Regions from separate parts of the Psychromicrobium lacuslunae genome, predicted to be linked through region 2. Evidence: riboswitches for the same ligand, from Rfam matches in the RefSeq annotation. Region 2 holds a riboswitch; the other holds the start of a gene.
What was found. A riboswitch is a leader RNA that binds a small molecule or an ion and turns the genes downstream of it on or off. The one in region 2 is predicted to bind thiamine pyrophosphate.
Positions count from the first base shown of each region.

Region 1: it holds a riboswitch for thiamine pyrophosphate, as region 2 does, so the genes downstream of both, thiM (hydroxyethylthiazole kinase) here and UM93_RS11850 (ECF transporter S component) in region 2, are expected to answer to the same signal.

Region 1 covers NZ_CP011005.1:2,742,096-2,749,379, reverse strand. The annotation lists gene UM93_RS12880 (bifunctional hydroxymethylpyrimidine kinase/phosphomethylpyrimidine kinase) at 48-1,529, opposite strand; gene thiE (thiamine phosphate synthase) at 1,526-2,179, opposite strand; gene thiM (hydroxyethylthiazole kinase) at 2,176-2,997, opposite strand; TPP riboswitch at 2,992-3,082, opposite strand; gene UM93_RS12865 (VOC family protein) at 3,263-3,682, opposite strand; gene UM93_RS12860 (TetR/AcrR family transcriptional regulator) at 3,711-4,409, opposite strand; gene UM93_RS12855 (flavin monoamine oxidase family protein) at 4,630-6,033, shown strand; gene UM93_RS12850 (universal stress protein) at 6,033-6,881, shown strand; gene UM93_RS12845 (APC family permease) at 6,909-7,284, shown strand, end outside.
Region 2 covers NZ_CP011005.1:2,508,413-2,515,696, reverse strand. The annotation lists gene UM93_RS11865 (DUF11 domain-containing protein) at 1-3,141, shown strand, start outside; gene UM93_RS11860 (hypothetical protein) at 3,148-3,657, shown strand; gene UM93_RS11855 (DUF4235 domain-containing protein) at 3,667-3,927, shown strand; TPP riboswitch at 4,052-4,163, shown strand; gene UM93_RS11850 (ECF transporter S component) at 4,202-4,816, shown strand; gene UM93_RS11845 (ABC transporter ATP-binding protein) at 4,819-6,342, shown strand; gene UM93_RS11840 (energy-coupling factor transporter transmembrane component T family protein) at 6,339-7,112, shown strand; gene UM93_RS11835 (UDP-N-acetylglucosamine 1-carboxyvinyltransferase) at 7,204-7,284, shown strand, end outside.

The sequences.
Region 1 (7,284 bases), 230 kb from region 2:
TAGCTGCAAATTGACTGACAGTGGGGTGTTCTGGTCACTCCGAGAGCTCAGCGCAAGGGGGCGGCGAAGAAGTCTCGCTCGTACTCGGCGGAGACGATGAAGGCCTGCAGCATCCGCGCACGAATCTCGGTAGTAGTCTGAGCCGCTGCCGTCACCACCAAGTCGATGGCCTGCCGGGTGGCTTCGGCAAAGGACTGGTCAGCATAGGTCTCCAGCCAGCTACGGTAGGGATGCTCGGGGTGCGAGGCCACCTGCAACCGGGTACCCACATCGTGATACAGCCAGAAGCAGGGCAGTAATGCCGCAATCAGAATCGGGTAGCTGTCCCTCGCCGCGTTAAGGTGGTTCAGGTAACCGGTTGTGGTCTTGCTTGGCTGGTGTTCAAACATGTTTCCGGCCGGAATCCAACTTTCATGGAGCTCAAGTTCGGTAACAATCGCGCCGTGCGCACTATTTGCCCAGAATGCCTGTTCTCGGGTGGTCGGGGCTAGCCGGCTCGCTTCAGCCAAAGCCCGAGAGTAATCGCGTAGATAAAGTGCGTCTTGGGCTAAGTACCAGCGGAACGCCGAGTCCTCTAGAGTGCCACTGGCAAGGCCATCGATAAAAGGAAGCGCATCAATATCGGCGCGGACTGGGGCGATCCGCTGCCACCAATCCTGTTCTAGCTCAGCGGCGGTCGGTGCGGTTTCCAGGCCGCCGCGCTGCCAGAGTCCGGCAAAGTGGCTGACTGGACCGCTACCTTGGCCAACTCGAAGGTCTGCGCCGTGCTGGATACTCTCGGTCAGCCAGCGTTTGGCTTGCCGCACCGCTTCCGGCCAGGTCTCACCGGCCGCGCGACGGGTCGCCAAGGCTGAGGAAAGCGAGCAGCCGGTGCCGTGGGTATTGCTGGTTTGTACCCGGCGGCCCGGGAAATGACTGATCGTGGTTCCCTCAACCAGTGCGTCTGGGGCAAGGTCCCCATCGAGGTGTCCGCCTTTGGCCAACACGGCGACCTGAAACTTGAGCGATAGCTTGGTTGCTTGCTCAAGTGCTTCGGCCCAGTCGGTGGCCTGGGCCGAGTCGCTGAGGATGGCAAGCTCGGGCAGATTTGGGGTGACCAGATCGGCGTACCTCAGCAACTTCCGGAGCGCATCTTCGGCCTCGGCATCCAACAGCCGATCACCACTGGTGGCCACCATCACCGGGTCGATCACCACAATCGGCGGTCGTTGTTGCTCAAGCCATTTAGCGACCACCGCAATCACCTGTTGATTGGCCAGCATGCCGATTTTGACCGCGTCGATCTGCACATCATCGCTGACTGCGTTGAGCTGTTCGGCGAGGAATTCGACCGGCGGAAGGTGTACCGAGCGCACCCCTTGAGTGTTCTGCGCTACCAAGGCCGTCACCGCGGCCATGCCATAGCCGCCTTGCGCGGCAATGCTCTTCAGGTCGGCTTGGATTCCTGCGCCACCACTTGGATCGGTGCCGGCGATGCTGAGTACCCGGGGAATCTCGGTGGTTGAGGTGTCTAGTATTTGACTGCTCATGCTTTTCCTCGCCAGGCGATTGAGAGTTGACGGGCGGCGAGCTGGGGGTCCGCCGCCGAACAGATGGCGGAAACCACCGCTGCCCCGGCTGCCCCGGCCTGACGGAGACCGGGCAGATCTTCGACCCTTACGCCGCCGATGGCCACCGCCGGGAGAGTGCAGAACTCCAACAGTGCGCTGAAGCCTGCCAGGCTCAGTGCCGGTGGGGCATCGAGCTTTGTGGAAGTTGGATGCAGGGCTCCGATGCCAATGTAATCGACGCGCCCTGGTTCTTGGGCGGCCGACCGCAGTTCTTCAACGGTGCCGGCGCTCAAACCGATGACCGCCTCGGGGCCCAGGATCTTCCGAGCCAGTGAGACTGGCAGATCAGCCTGCCCAAGGTGCACGCCGTCGACCTTAATGCCCGATTCCCGAGCCGCCAGGAAGATGTCGATTCGGTCATTGATTAGCAGTGGAACGTGGCTCGGTAAGACTGCTGCCACCTCGCCCACGGTTTTGAGAAAAGCTGCCGCCGGGGCGTCCTTTTCACGGATTTGCACAATGGTTACTCCGCCGGCCACCGCTTGATGCACTATCTCAGCGAGTGGGCGTCCCTGTGCTGCAGCCTGTTTCGAATCGGTGACCAGATAGATAGAAAGATCAAGGGTCATTGGCCGACCTGCACAACCGTCAGTTTGGCACGGGCGGCCAGGTCATCGGGACCGATAGAGGCCAGGCTGTCCAGGAAGGCGGGGGCGAAACTGCCCGGTCCTTGGCTGTTACTGCTAGCGATCTCGGCGGCCACGGTGTAGACCGAGACGGCAGCGACAGTACTGGCCAGCCGATCGTTGCTCAATCCGGCGAAAGCCGCCATCACCGCCCCTAGCGCGCATCCTCCGCCGGTGATTCTGGTCAGTATTGGCGTTCCGTTGGAGCTGAGCACCCGCTGCTGCTGGTCAAGGATTAAATCTGTCGGGCCGGAGACCGCAACTACACTCCCTGCAGCAGCTAGAGTGATAGCTGACTCTTGTGCAGCCGCCACCTCGTCGGCAGCGTCCACGCCTCGCCCGCCCCTGCCGCTCCCGGCCAGCGCAATGATTTCGGAGGCATTGCCGCGAATCACGCTAGGGCGTAGCCCGCGGAGTTGTTGCGCAAGTGCCGTCCGGACTGGCAACGAGCCAACCGCCACCGGATCGAGCAGCCAAGGGCTGTCCGCGCGGTTAGCGCCCGAAACCGCTTCAAGCATTGCCTCACGCTGTTCGGCATGCGGGGTGCCGAGATTGATCAGCAGGCCGGAGGCAAGCTCCGCGAAAGAGCCAGCCTCCTTCGGAATGTCAACCATGGCGGGCGCTGCCCCCAGCGCCAACAGCACATTAGCGGTGAAGTTGGTCACTACGGTATTGGTGATGCATTGCACCAGGGGAGAGCGTTCGCGCAGTTCAAGCAGGGCAGACTGGCTGAAGCTGAGGAGTTGTTCTGGCGTGCGCATGGTGCGCGACATCCCTTCGCTAGTACGAACTAGATCAGGTTCGACGGGTGTGTTCTCAGCCTTCGGGGCACCCCGTGTCACGTGTTAACACCACGATAGCGCACCGGCTACCAACAGAGCTGCTGGGGGGTGCTGCTGGGGGGGTGCTGCTGGGGGGTGCTGCTAGGTGTTAATAGCGAAGGGCCGGCCCGAGCACCGAAGTGGTGTTCAAACCGACCCGCGCGGTGAGTGGCCGCGGCTCTCCGCTTCCGCTAGTTATTGCCTGTTATTCAGCAGCGCCGGTGATATTGACCAGCCAGTCGATACCGAATTTATCGGTGAGCATGCCAAAGGAGTCACCCCAGGGGGCCTTCTCCAGCGGCATTGAGACGGTGCCGCCCTCGGTGAGCTTGTCCCAGTAACCGCGTAGCTCGGCATCGTCGTCGCCACTGAGCGAGACTGAGAAGTTATTGCCCTCCTTGAGTTCACCCATATGCGCCGGAGTGTCCGAGGCCATCAGGGTGAAGCCGCTAGGGGTTTCCAGTTGGGAATGCATAATCAAATCGAGTTCTGCTGGCTCCACCGGTGCCTGGAATTCGCCGAAGGTGCTGGAGGTCAGTTCGCCGCCAAGTACAGACTGGTAAAACTCCATTGCCTCCTTCGCTTTGCCGTTGAAGCTGATGTAAGGGTTGAGTCGAGTGGCCATCTGAATCCTCCAATGTGTGAATGGTTACTCAGATCGTACTGCGGCCCTCCGACAAGGTCGATAGCTGCCAGCGCAAGCCTTGGATGATTGCTGCCAGGCCCAGTTCGAAAGCGGGGGCCGCGGTGTAGCGACCAAAGCGAGTTTCCCTGCTGGCCACCGCACGGCTAATCACCGGTGCCTCCGCCTGCAGCTCGCCGACATCAAAAATATTCTCCGGGGCGGTGACGTCCAAGGCCGAGCCGAAGATAAAGGATTCCAGCGCGACAATGGCATTCACGATCTCATCCTCAGGCCAGCCCGCGCGCTGAAAGCCCCGCGCCACTGCTTCATAGATCCTCAACGTCTGCGGGGAGTTGGTAATCGGCTGGACCGCTATCAATGGAATCAGCGGAGTGTGGTGGGCGAAGACGTCGCGATACGACCGAGCCCAGTCTTGAATGGCTTCATCCCAGGGCTTGCTGTCGAAACAGGCTACCTCAACCAAGGACATCAGGTGATCCTGGATCAGGATCAGCAGCTCCTGTTTTGAGCGCACGTGGTTGTAGAGCGCTGAGGGCGCCACATTGAGACGTTTGGCAAGCGCCGACATGGTGAGACCCTGGTAGCCCTCCTGACGGACCAGCTTGAGCGCGGTCTGAGTGATCCGGCCAAGCTCAAGCACCGCCTTAGTCGGTCGACCGGCCTTTCGGCGGACCTCGCTCTGCCGCCCTGCCGGGTCACTCGCCATGTTATTTCCTCCAGAAGTCAAGAATCGATTATCTCATCCGATAGCAGGCTGTCCTTTTTGCCAAATGTGACGTAAGCTACAATTAAATGAATTATATTCATTTAATTGTCAACGCCTAATGGCAGGCGCCTAACTATAGGCAGCTAGCTGTAGTCGCTAGCTGTGGCGGTAATACGGGTAGTGGGCACTAGCTACCGAGAGCAGAGTTGCAAGGGGAGTCATGAGCGTATTGAGCAGAGATGTCGTCATTGTCGGAGCCGGACCCTCGGGTCTGAGCGCCGCTCGTAAGCTGCGCCAGTCCGGTCTGAGCGTCGTGGTGTTAGAGGCGAGGGACCGGGTGGGAGGTCGAACCTGGACGAATCAGATCGACGGTGCCACCCTCGAAATCGGCGGACAGTGGGTTTCGCCTGATCAGACCGCGTTGCTCGGCCTACTCGAAGAACTCGGCCTGCAGACGTTTAGCCGCTATCGCGAGGGTGAGTCGGTCTATCTCTCGGCCGAGGGGCAGCGCACCCGTTATACCGGCGAATTGTTCCCGGTCTCGGCGCATACCGCAGCCGAGATGGAGAAGCTCACCGTGCTGTTGGATGAACTGGCCGCCGAGATTGGCGCCGAGGAGCCCTGGGCGCACCCCAGGGCCCGTGAGCTCGACACGATTTCCTTTCACCACTGGTTGCGTCAGCAGTCGGATGATGAAGAGGCCTGTAACTGCATCGGTCTGTTCATCGCCGGCGGCATGTTGACCAAGCCAGCGCACGCCTTCTCTGTTCTACAAGCCGTGCTGATGTCGGCCTCCGCTGGTTCGTTCAGCAACCTGGTGGATGACGCTTTCATTCTGGATAAGCGAGTGGTGGGTGGCATGCAGCAGGTCTCCGAGTTAATGGCGGCCGAGCTAGCTGAGGACGTAATACTCAACGCTCCGGTGCGCACTATCAGCTGGCAGCAGGACTCGGTGCGGGTGGAGGCCGAGGGCGTGAGCGTTGAGGCGCGTCGGGTAGTGATGGCAGTGCCGCCGAATCTCTATTCCCGGGTTTCCTTCAATCCGCCGTTGCCGCGTCGCCAGCATCAGATGCACCAGCATCAGTCGCTCGGCCTGGTGATCAAGGTCCATGCTGTCTACGACACCCCGTTCTGGCGTGCCGACGGGCTGTCCGGTACCGGTTTTGGTGCCGCAGAATTAGTGCAGGAAGTGTACGACAACACCAACTATGAGGATCCGCGAGGCACTCTAGTGGGCTTTGTTTCCGACGAAAAAGCCGATCATGCTTTTACGCTCAGTGCGGCGGAGCGCAAAGCTGCGATTCTGCAGTCGATCGCCAATTACCTCGGCCCGCAAGCGCTGGAGCCAGTGGTTTACTACGAATCGGATTGGGGCTCCGAAGAGTGGACCCGCGGTGCCTATGCCGCCAGCTATGACCTGGGCGGCCTACACCGCTACGGTGCCGATCAACGCACTCCGGTGGGGCCGATTCACTGGTCCAGTTCCGATCTGGCCGCAGAGGGCTATCAGCACGTGGATGGCGCGGTGCGCATTGGCCAGGCTACCGCGACTAATATCATCGCTGAGTTGGCTAGCTCGTCGGTAAATCCGGCGCAGTCGGCTCCATCATCGGCTGGTGCCTGATGCGTTACGTGGTCTGCTACCAGGCGAATGCCAGGGGGCAGGAGGCGCTGAACCTTTCGATTGCGCTAGCTCGGCGGCAAGAGGCCGAGCTAGAGATTGTGCTGGTGCTGCCGGAAGAGTCCCCCTTCGGGGCGGTCTACCCACCCGCGCCAGCCTCTCTGGTACAGCAACAGGCCGAACGCTGGCTGGCCGAAGCGCTCGCGATGGTGCCGAGCGATGTGCCAGCTCGGGCTCAGTTGCGTCACGGCGAATCCGAAGCCGAAGCGCTGATTGCTGCTGCCGAGGAGTTTGACGCTGCGTTACTGGTGATCGGTGCGGCCAGCCACGGTCTGTTCAAGCGATTCACCGTGGGCAGTACGGCGAGTTCGCTCTTACACGCGGCCAAGGTGCCGGTCGCCTTGGTGCCACAGGGATATCAGAATCAAGAAGCCATCACCAGGATGAGCGCTGGCATCGGCAGCCGGGCCGGTGCCGACGAGGTGCTTGAGTTAGCTCTTGACTCGGCGCAGCGCCGCGGTCTGCCGCTCCGGCTGATCTCGCTGCTACCACTGGATGGTGTGCAAACCGCCGCGCGGGAGAACTTGCAGAGCAAGCTCAACGCTGCGCTGGACTCCCGGCCGGAGCTAAATCTCGAACCGGAAGTCGTGGTGGCGCAGGGCGACAGCATTGAACAGGCCATCGACGCGCTGTCTTGGGAGCAGCCGGGCGAGATCCTGTTGATCGGATCGAGCCGACTCGCACCGGCCAGATCACTCTTTTTGGGTAGCACAGCGCAACGAATCCTGCGAGCACTTCCGGTGCCGATGATCGTGTTGCCGCGCGGCCATCAATCGCGAATCACACCTTAAGGCACGAGGAAAAGAGAAGAGAGTCCGATGAGCAATTCTTCAGCAACGGAGCTGAGCGATAAGAGCGATAAGAGCAGTAAGAGCAGTACAGGTCTGAGTGAAAAAGGCCTCAAGGCGGGATCGGTTGGCCTGTTGGGGGCGGTGGTGATCGGTATCTCGTGCATCGCCCCCGCTTACACCCTGACCGCGGCGCTGGGGCCGACTGTCTCGGTGGTTGGGGTGCATCTGCCAGCGATTTTCTTGGTCGGCTTCATCCCGATGCTGCTGGTCGCTTTTGGCTATCGCGAGCTCAATAACGCGATGCCGGATTCCGGTACTTCCTTTACCTGGGCGAGCCGCGCCTTCGGGCCGTGGATCGGCTGGATGGGCGGCTGGGGATTGATTGCCGCGACCATTATCGTGC
Region 2 (7,284 bases):
GCCAATAAGATCAACTGTTCGGTCACTACGCTGGCCCCACAGGGCGTCGCCGAGTGCACCGCCAGCTACTCCATCACCGCGCAGAATCTGGATGACGGCCTGGTCAAAAACACTGCCATCGCCCAGGGAAAGGCGCCGAATGGTTCGACCGTTGAATCGCCGGGCAGCAGCACCGAAACACCCCTGGTTGCTGCCGATAAGCTCAGCCTTAGCAAGGCTGTGGTGAAGCAGGCGGGCAAGGACTATCAAGACGCCAATGGCAACGGCCTGCCCGACGTCGGCGAGACGATTAACTACAGCTTCACTGTGCAGAACACCGGTAACACCAGCCTGGACAATATCGCGGTTACCGACCCGAAGCTGCCGTTGATCAACTGCCCGAAGTCTTCGCTGGCCGCTGGTGAAACCATCACCTGTCAGGGCACTTATGCCTTGACTCAAGATGACATCAACGCCGGGAAGGTTGATAACCAGGCCAAGGTCTCGGGCACGCCGCCGCTGGGACGCCCCGCGGTGAACGCCGATAGTAATCTGGTCAGCACCCCGTTGCCGCAAGCCAGCAACGTCAGCCTGGTTAAGACGCTGCAGAGTCATGACGATGCCAATGGCAACACCCTGACCGATGCTGGCGATTCGCTGACTTACAAGTTCGTGGTCACCAACACCGGGAACACCCGGGTCAGTGAGCTCAAGATCAACGATGAGTTGATTGCCGACATCAGCTGCAACCCGACCACGCTCAACCCGGGCGAGTCCGCTGAGTGCAGTGGCAGCCTGACCGTGACTCAGGCCCAGGTCAACGCCGGCAAGGTGGTCAATAGGGCTACCGCGACGGTGACCGGACCCGAGGGAGTGAAAACCTCAGCGCCGTCGGAGGCTACCGTACTGACCGATTCGAAGGCACTGGTGAAACTAGTCAAGTCGGTGAAATCGGTCGAGGACACCAATAACAGCGGCGGCATCAATGCCGGCGACACGGTGAACTACTTGTTCACTGTTAGCAATGAAGGCACCCTGACGCTGAGCAATCCCAAGGTTATTGAGCAATTGCCCGGCGTCACAGTGAGCTGCCCGAGCGGTGAGGTGCAGCCGGGGAAGAGCGTCGACTGTGAAGGCAGCTACACGCTGACCCAAGCGGATGTGAACGCTGGCAAGGTGACCAATACCGCGACCGCCACCGCGACCGCGCCGGTGCCCGGTTCTGAGCCAGCTCAGACGCAAACCGTGACTTCAAACGAGGCCCGCGTGGTCCGCGCACTGCTTCGGGATAATCATCTGGAACTGGTCAAAACCGTCACCGGAATTATCGATGTCAATGGCAATGGCAAGACGGATACCGGCGACCGGATCAATTACGCACTTGTAGCCAGCAATAAAGGCAATACCACGCTGAAGAACGTCAAAATTGTGGATCAACTGCTACCCAATCTGAACTGTCCGGCGGTAACCCTCGAGCCCGGGGCGAGCACAGAGATTTGTTCGGGTAGCTACACCCTCAAAACATCCGATGTGGATGCGGGAATGGTGACCAACAGCGCTACCGCAACTGCGACCGCACCGGATAACTCGACGGTCAGTAGCAGTGCCTCGGTCAATACACCAACCGCAAACGATGGAGCGCTAAGCCTCGAGAAGAGGTACGATCCGCCGGTCGATGCGAACAACAATGGTCAGATCGACGCGGGCGAAAAGGTTAAGTTCAACTTTGTGGTGTCCAACACCGGTTCGGTCACGATCAATGGCATTGCACTCACGGACAAGATGCAACTGGAAAATCTGGATTGCAAATCTACCGTGTTGGCTCCCGGCGAATCGATGAATTGTTCCGGGATCTATACGTTGACCCAGCAAGACATCAACAACGGTAGCGTCAAGAACGTCGCGGTAGTCAATGGCAATAAGCCAGATGGCTCGGCGGTTGCTGAGGCCACCGCCGGGGTCACGGTGCCGCTCGATCAGAAGCCCATGCTGGGCTTTGTAAAGCAGATCGCGGGCACCCACGACCTGAATAACGACGGCCAGCTGGCCACCGGGGACAGCATCGACTACAAATTCACCGTGCAGAACACCGGCAATGTGCCGGTCACCGCGGTGAGTGTTGCCGATGGCAAACTGACCGCGGCCGGGGTGCAGATCTCCTGCCCGAGCACCGAGCTCGCGCCCGGCGAGAGCGTTGACTGCACCGCGACATACTCGATCACCCAAGCTGATACTGATATCGGCGAGGTAGTGAATACCGCGCAAGCCACGGCGCAGCACGGCGAGACGAAGATCGATTCGGTGACCTCAACGGCAACCCAGCCGCTCACGGTGCGTGACGGCCTCAGCCTGGAGAAGAAGATCGGCCAGACCAAGGATCTGAACCGGAACGGAAAGCTCGACGCCGGGGACAGCATTGAGTACCTCTTCACCGTAAAGAACACCGGGACTCGCACGGTCACGGGCGTCGCCGTGAACGATCCACTGGTGAAGGTCAGCTGTGCTGCGGCAAGCTTGGCAGCGGGTGCTAGCACCGACTGCAGCGCGCTGTACACGGTCACTCAGGCCGATGTGGATGCCGGGGCGGTCAAGAACACTGCGACCGCTGGCGGCAAGACGCCGGACGGCAAACCGATTGTCAGCGATCCGGACTCGGTGACCAAGAATTTGGATCCGACGTCTAGCCTGCAGCTACTCAAGAAGGCCGGAGCGGTACAGGACGCCAATGGCAATGGCCGGAAAGATGCTGGAGACACCATTGTTTACAGCTTTACGCTGAGCAATACTGGCAACACCACGCTGCTCAAACTGAGTGTCACCGATCAGCTGCTCAGCAACGCTGGGGTCAAGCTGAACTGCACGGTGCCTCAGCTCGCACCGGGCAGCTCGGTGACCTGCACCTCGGATCCCTACCGGATCAGCGCCGCTGACGTGGCTGCCGGAGCCGTCTTCAATACCGCCACCGCGACCGGAAGCAGTAACGGCAAATCACCGGTTGTCTCGCCGCCGTCGAGCGTGAAGACCGCGCTGGACCCGAAGACCAAGCCGCTACCGAACACCGGTGTCGACAATATCTGGCTCTTCGGTGCAGGCGGAGCGGTGCTCTTGATCGGCATCCTGCTGGTGCTTTTCGCAGCACGCCGCCGGAAGAACAACTCCTAGGAGATTATGAAATACCGAGTTGGAAAAGACAGCATCCCGATGAGTAAGGGCGGTCTGCCTGGCGCTGGCGGCATCGCCAGCATTGCGGTGGCGACGCTGACGGTTCTCGGTTTGGCAGCTTGTACCCCAGGGGAGTCCAAGGACTCGAACTCCAGTAGTGCACCGAGCAGTTCGAGCGCCCAGGCCAGTCAAGGGCTGATCTCTCCGCAGTTGCCCGAGATTCCAGCGCTGGACGGTGCCAAAGGTATCCGGGCCAACACCACCTTGGCTCAGTGCTCCACCAAACCGGGCGCCGTTTCTGCGAGTGGCAAGGTGAAAAATTCGACGGCCGAAACCGCTGATCTGGTGGTCACCGTGGATTGGGTGACGGCGAGTTCGGATGTGATGGCGCGCGGCGTCGTGGTGCTCAAGGGCGTCCCAGCCGGTGAGAGTAAGGACTGGAAAGTCAACGCTCAGCTGTCCTATCAGCAGCCGGTCAATTGCATCTTGACCGCGCAAGCTGGAACTCTGAAGTAGGCTGAAGACATGAATCTGTTGTTCAAACTTTTGGCCGCGGGAATCAGCTTCGGCGCCGGCTTCGCCGCGAATAAGCTGGTGGACACGATCTGGACGAAAACCACCGGGAATGCGCCGCCCAAGGACGGCGAGAACCTGGAACATAGCCTGCGTTCCGCGCTGACCTTCGCGATCGTCTCAGCTACGGTCGCCGCGATCATCCAGACCCTGACCGGTCGAGGCGCGCAGCGCGCCATTGCCAAGTTCAATAAGTCCCGGGATCTGACCTAAGCAGCTCCTCACCCAGTCACCTCGTTCCACCGGCCGAGTGTGCAGATCTACATCTTATGACCCTGTTTTAAGATGTAGATCTGCACACTCGGTGTGGGTTAAGTCGGTGTAAACTTAGACAGCAAAGTTACGACAGGGGAGCGCCGCCGCGAGGTGGGCGCTGAGAGTGCGGATAACCGCAGACCCTCGAACCTGATCCGGTTAGTACCGGCGAAGGGAGTCGAGCGCTCTTCGGCGTGTGAAAGCCCGCCGCCCCTCCTGAAAAGGAGGAAGCATGACTAGTACAACCTCAACCCCAGTTAGCTACCGCTGGCGAGTAGTGGATATTGTGGTCGCCGCGGTGATTGCGGTCGCCGGTGGCGTCATTTTCTGGGCCTGGTCGGCTCTGGCCACCGGAATTAGTGTGCTTTCCGCCGGATACCCGCCGCTCAGCGCGCTCTGGTCCGGTGGCTGGTTCATCCCGGCGGTGCTCGGCGGGCTAGTGATCCGCAAACCTGGCGCGGCACTGTTCTGCGAAATGGTGGCCGCAACCGGCGAACTCATTGCCGGATCCCCCTATGGCGGCACAGTACTGCTTTCCGGCATCTTGCAAGGCCTGGGCGCCGAACTCGTCTTCGCTGCTTTCCGCTACCGTTCCTGGCGGCTTCCCGCCTCGGTGCTGGCCGGAGCGGCGGCTGGCCTCATGTGTGGCATTAACGACTGCTTCCTGCTCTGGGGCTGGAACATCGAATACACAGCTGATTTCAAAGCCGTCTACATCGTCTTCTGCATGATTTCTGGCGCCGTGATCGCTGGACTGCTCTCTTGGCTGGCTACTCGCGGACTCGCGCGCACCGGGGCGTTATCAAGCCTGGGAGCCAGGAACGCGCATCGGGAACCGATCGTCTGAGCGTGCCGGCAACCAGATCTGGCCCGGCGCGGATCACGGCGGAGAACTGGTCTTTCCGCCGCGCCGATCGTGCCGCAGCCGTGCTGCACGGACTTGACTTCAGTATTGCGCCCGGTGAACGGGTACTGCTGCTAGGCCCTTCCGGTTCGGGGAAGTCCACTCTGCTGCACGCCTTAGCGGGTGTGCTGGGAGACGGCGATGCTGAGGAAACCGGCACCCTGGCCCTGGACGGCACACATCCCAGGGCAAGCCGTGGCCGAGCCGGATTGATGCAGCAAGACCCGGAGACCCAGGTGATCTTGCCCCGGGTTGGTGACGATGTCGCTTTCGGCGCGGAGAACCTCTCGGTACCGCCCGAACAGATCTGGCCGCGGGTCAACGACGCGCTGCGCGCGGTCGGCCTCGATCTGCCGCTTGACCATCCGAGCAGTTCGCTTTCCGGTGGTCAAAAACAGCGGCTGGCGCTGGCCGGAATTCTGGCCATGCAACCCGGATTGGTTCTACTCGACGAGCCAACCGCCAACCTGGACCCCGAGGGCGTACTCGAGGTGCGCGACGCTGTTGCCAGCGCCTTGGCTGATCGCTCGGCCACCCTGATCGTGGTGGAACACCGGGTGGAGGTCTGGCGTGACCAGGTTGACCGAGTTCTGGTGCTAAATGCGCAGGGCGGTTTGGAAGCTGACGGCACTCCTAGGGAGGTGCTAGTAGCGAGGGGCGAAGCCTTGGCTGCGCAAGGTATCTGGCTGCCCGAGCATCTGCCAGAGCTGCCGCCGTTCAACTCGACACCCGGCCGGCAGCTGATGACTACCGAGTCCTTAGCAGTAGGTCGCAGAGCTGTTGCTGCCGCGCAGGGCTTGAACCTGGAAATACAGGCCGGTCAGGCGCTCGCAATTACCGGACCGAATGGCAGCGGTAAATCCACCCTGGCGCTCACCCTTGGCGGCTTGCTCAAGCCGATTTCCGGTGTGTTGAAGGCGGAGCCGGAACTCGCCGATGGCCTTGGCGCTCAGCCGAGGAGCTGGAAAGCCAAAGATCTGATTGCTCGGATTGGCAGTGTCTTCCAGGAACCGGAGCATCAGTTTGTTACCGGAAATGTGCGCGACGAGCTTGCCTTCGGCCTGCGACATCAAGGACGCCGCGGCACCGAAAAGGAGGGCGCCGAAAAGGAGTGGGCCGCTCGAGTCGATGAATTGCTTGAGGCCTTGGGCCTGGCTGACTTTGCCGAAGCGAATCCATTCACCCTCTCCGGCGGTCAAAAGCGCCGACTTTCGGTGGCCACCGTGATGGCGGCCAAGCCAAAGCTATTGATCCTCGATGAGCCCACCTTCGGACAGGACGCGCTGACCTGGGCGGCCCTCATCGAACTGCTCCGGACAGCGCTGCTCGAAGGCAGCGCGGTGGTTTCGGTAAGCCATGACGAGCAGTTCATTGAAGCGCTCAACAGCAGGCAACTACTGATGCCTGAACAACCCGAGTCAAGGCTTTCCGACCCTCGACTAACCTCTGAGAGGAGGCCTGGCCGGTGAACGGCGGCTGGTTGGCGGCGGCGAACCCGCTGAGCAAGCTGGTAGCGGTTTTTCTGCTCACCTTCTCGCTCGCTCTCTCGGTGGATTGGGTTTCCGGCAGTGTGGTGTTGCTTTGCTTGCTCGTGGTGTTCCCGCTGAGCGGCGTTTCCTGGTGGACTTTGCTGAAGCGGATCTGGCCGGTCCTGGTCGCGCTCACCCTGGCTGCCTGGGGCACTGCTTTGGCTTCGGCGGATTCTGGCCGAGTGTTGCTCGACTGGGGGTATCTCAGTGTTAGCGAGGGTTCCTTGGCTACCGGCATTGCGATTGGGGTTCGCGGTATAGCGATCGCCCTGCCTGCAGCACTCCTGGTGCTCAGCACCGATCCCAGCGACCTGGCTACCGCACTCGCGCAAAAATGGCGGCTTTCACCGCGATTTGTGATGGGCACCCTCGCGGCGATGCGGCTGATTGGCGTAATGGCCGAAGAGTGGCAGACGCTGAGTATGGCTCGCCGAGCTCGTGGGGTGGGGGCCAGTGGCTCGTTCCTGAGCAGGGCTAAAGCTAATCTTGGTCAAGCGATGGCGCTTTTGATCCAATCGGTGCGCCGTGCCACCCGGTTAGCCGTCACCATGGAAGCCCGCGGTTTCGGTGGCAAAGAACGTAGTTGGGCTCGGGAAAGCAGCTTTTCCGGCCGTGACGTGCTGATCATTGCCTTCGGGGTGCTCGTTTCGGCTCTCGCGGTCTGGGTTTCGATCAGCTTGGGTGCTTGGAACGTGGTGTGGGGACGTTAGATTTATCGCATGTCACGACTATTTTCTTGACGTTATCGAATCTTTAGCAAGAAATTCGTCATCAATATGCGTTTTGTGATATTTTCTTCCTGTGACTACTGACATTCAGGAAACCGCAGAATCCGTCGCCCAGTTGCTTCGCGACGCCCGGATCGAGAAAGGCTGGACACAA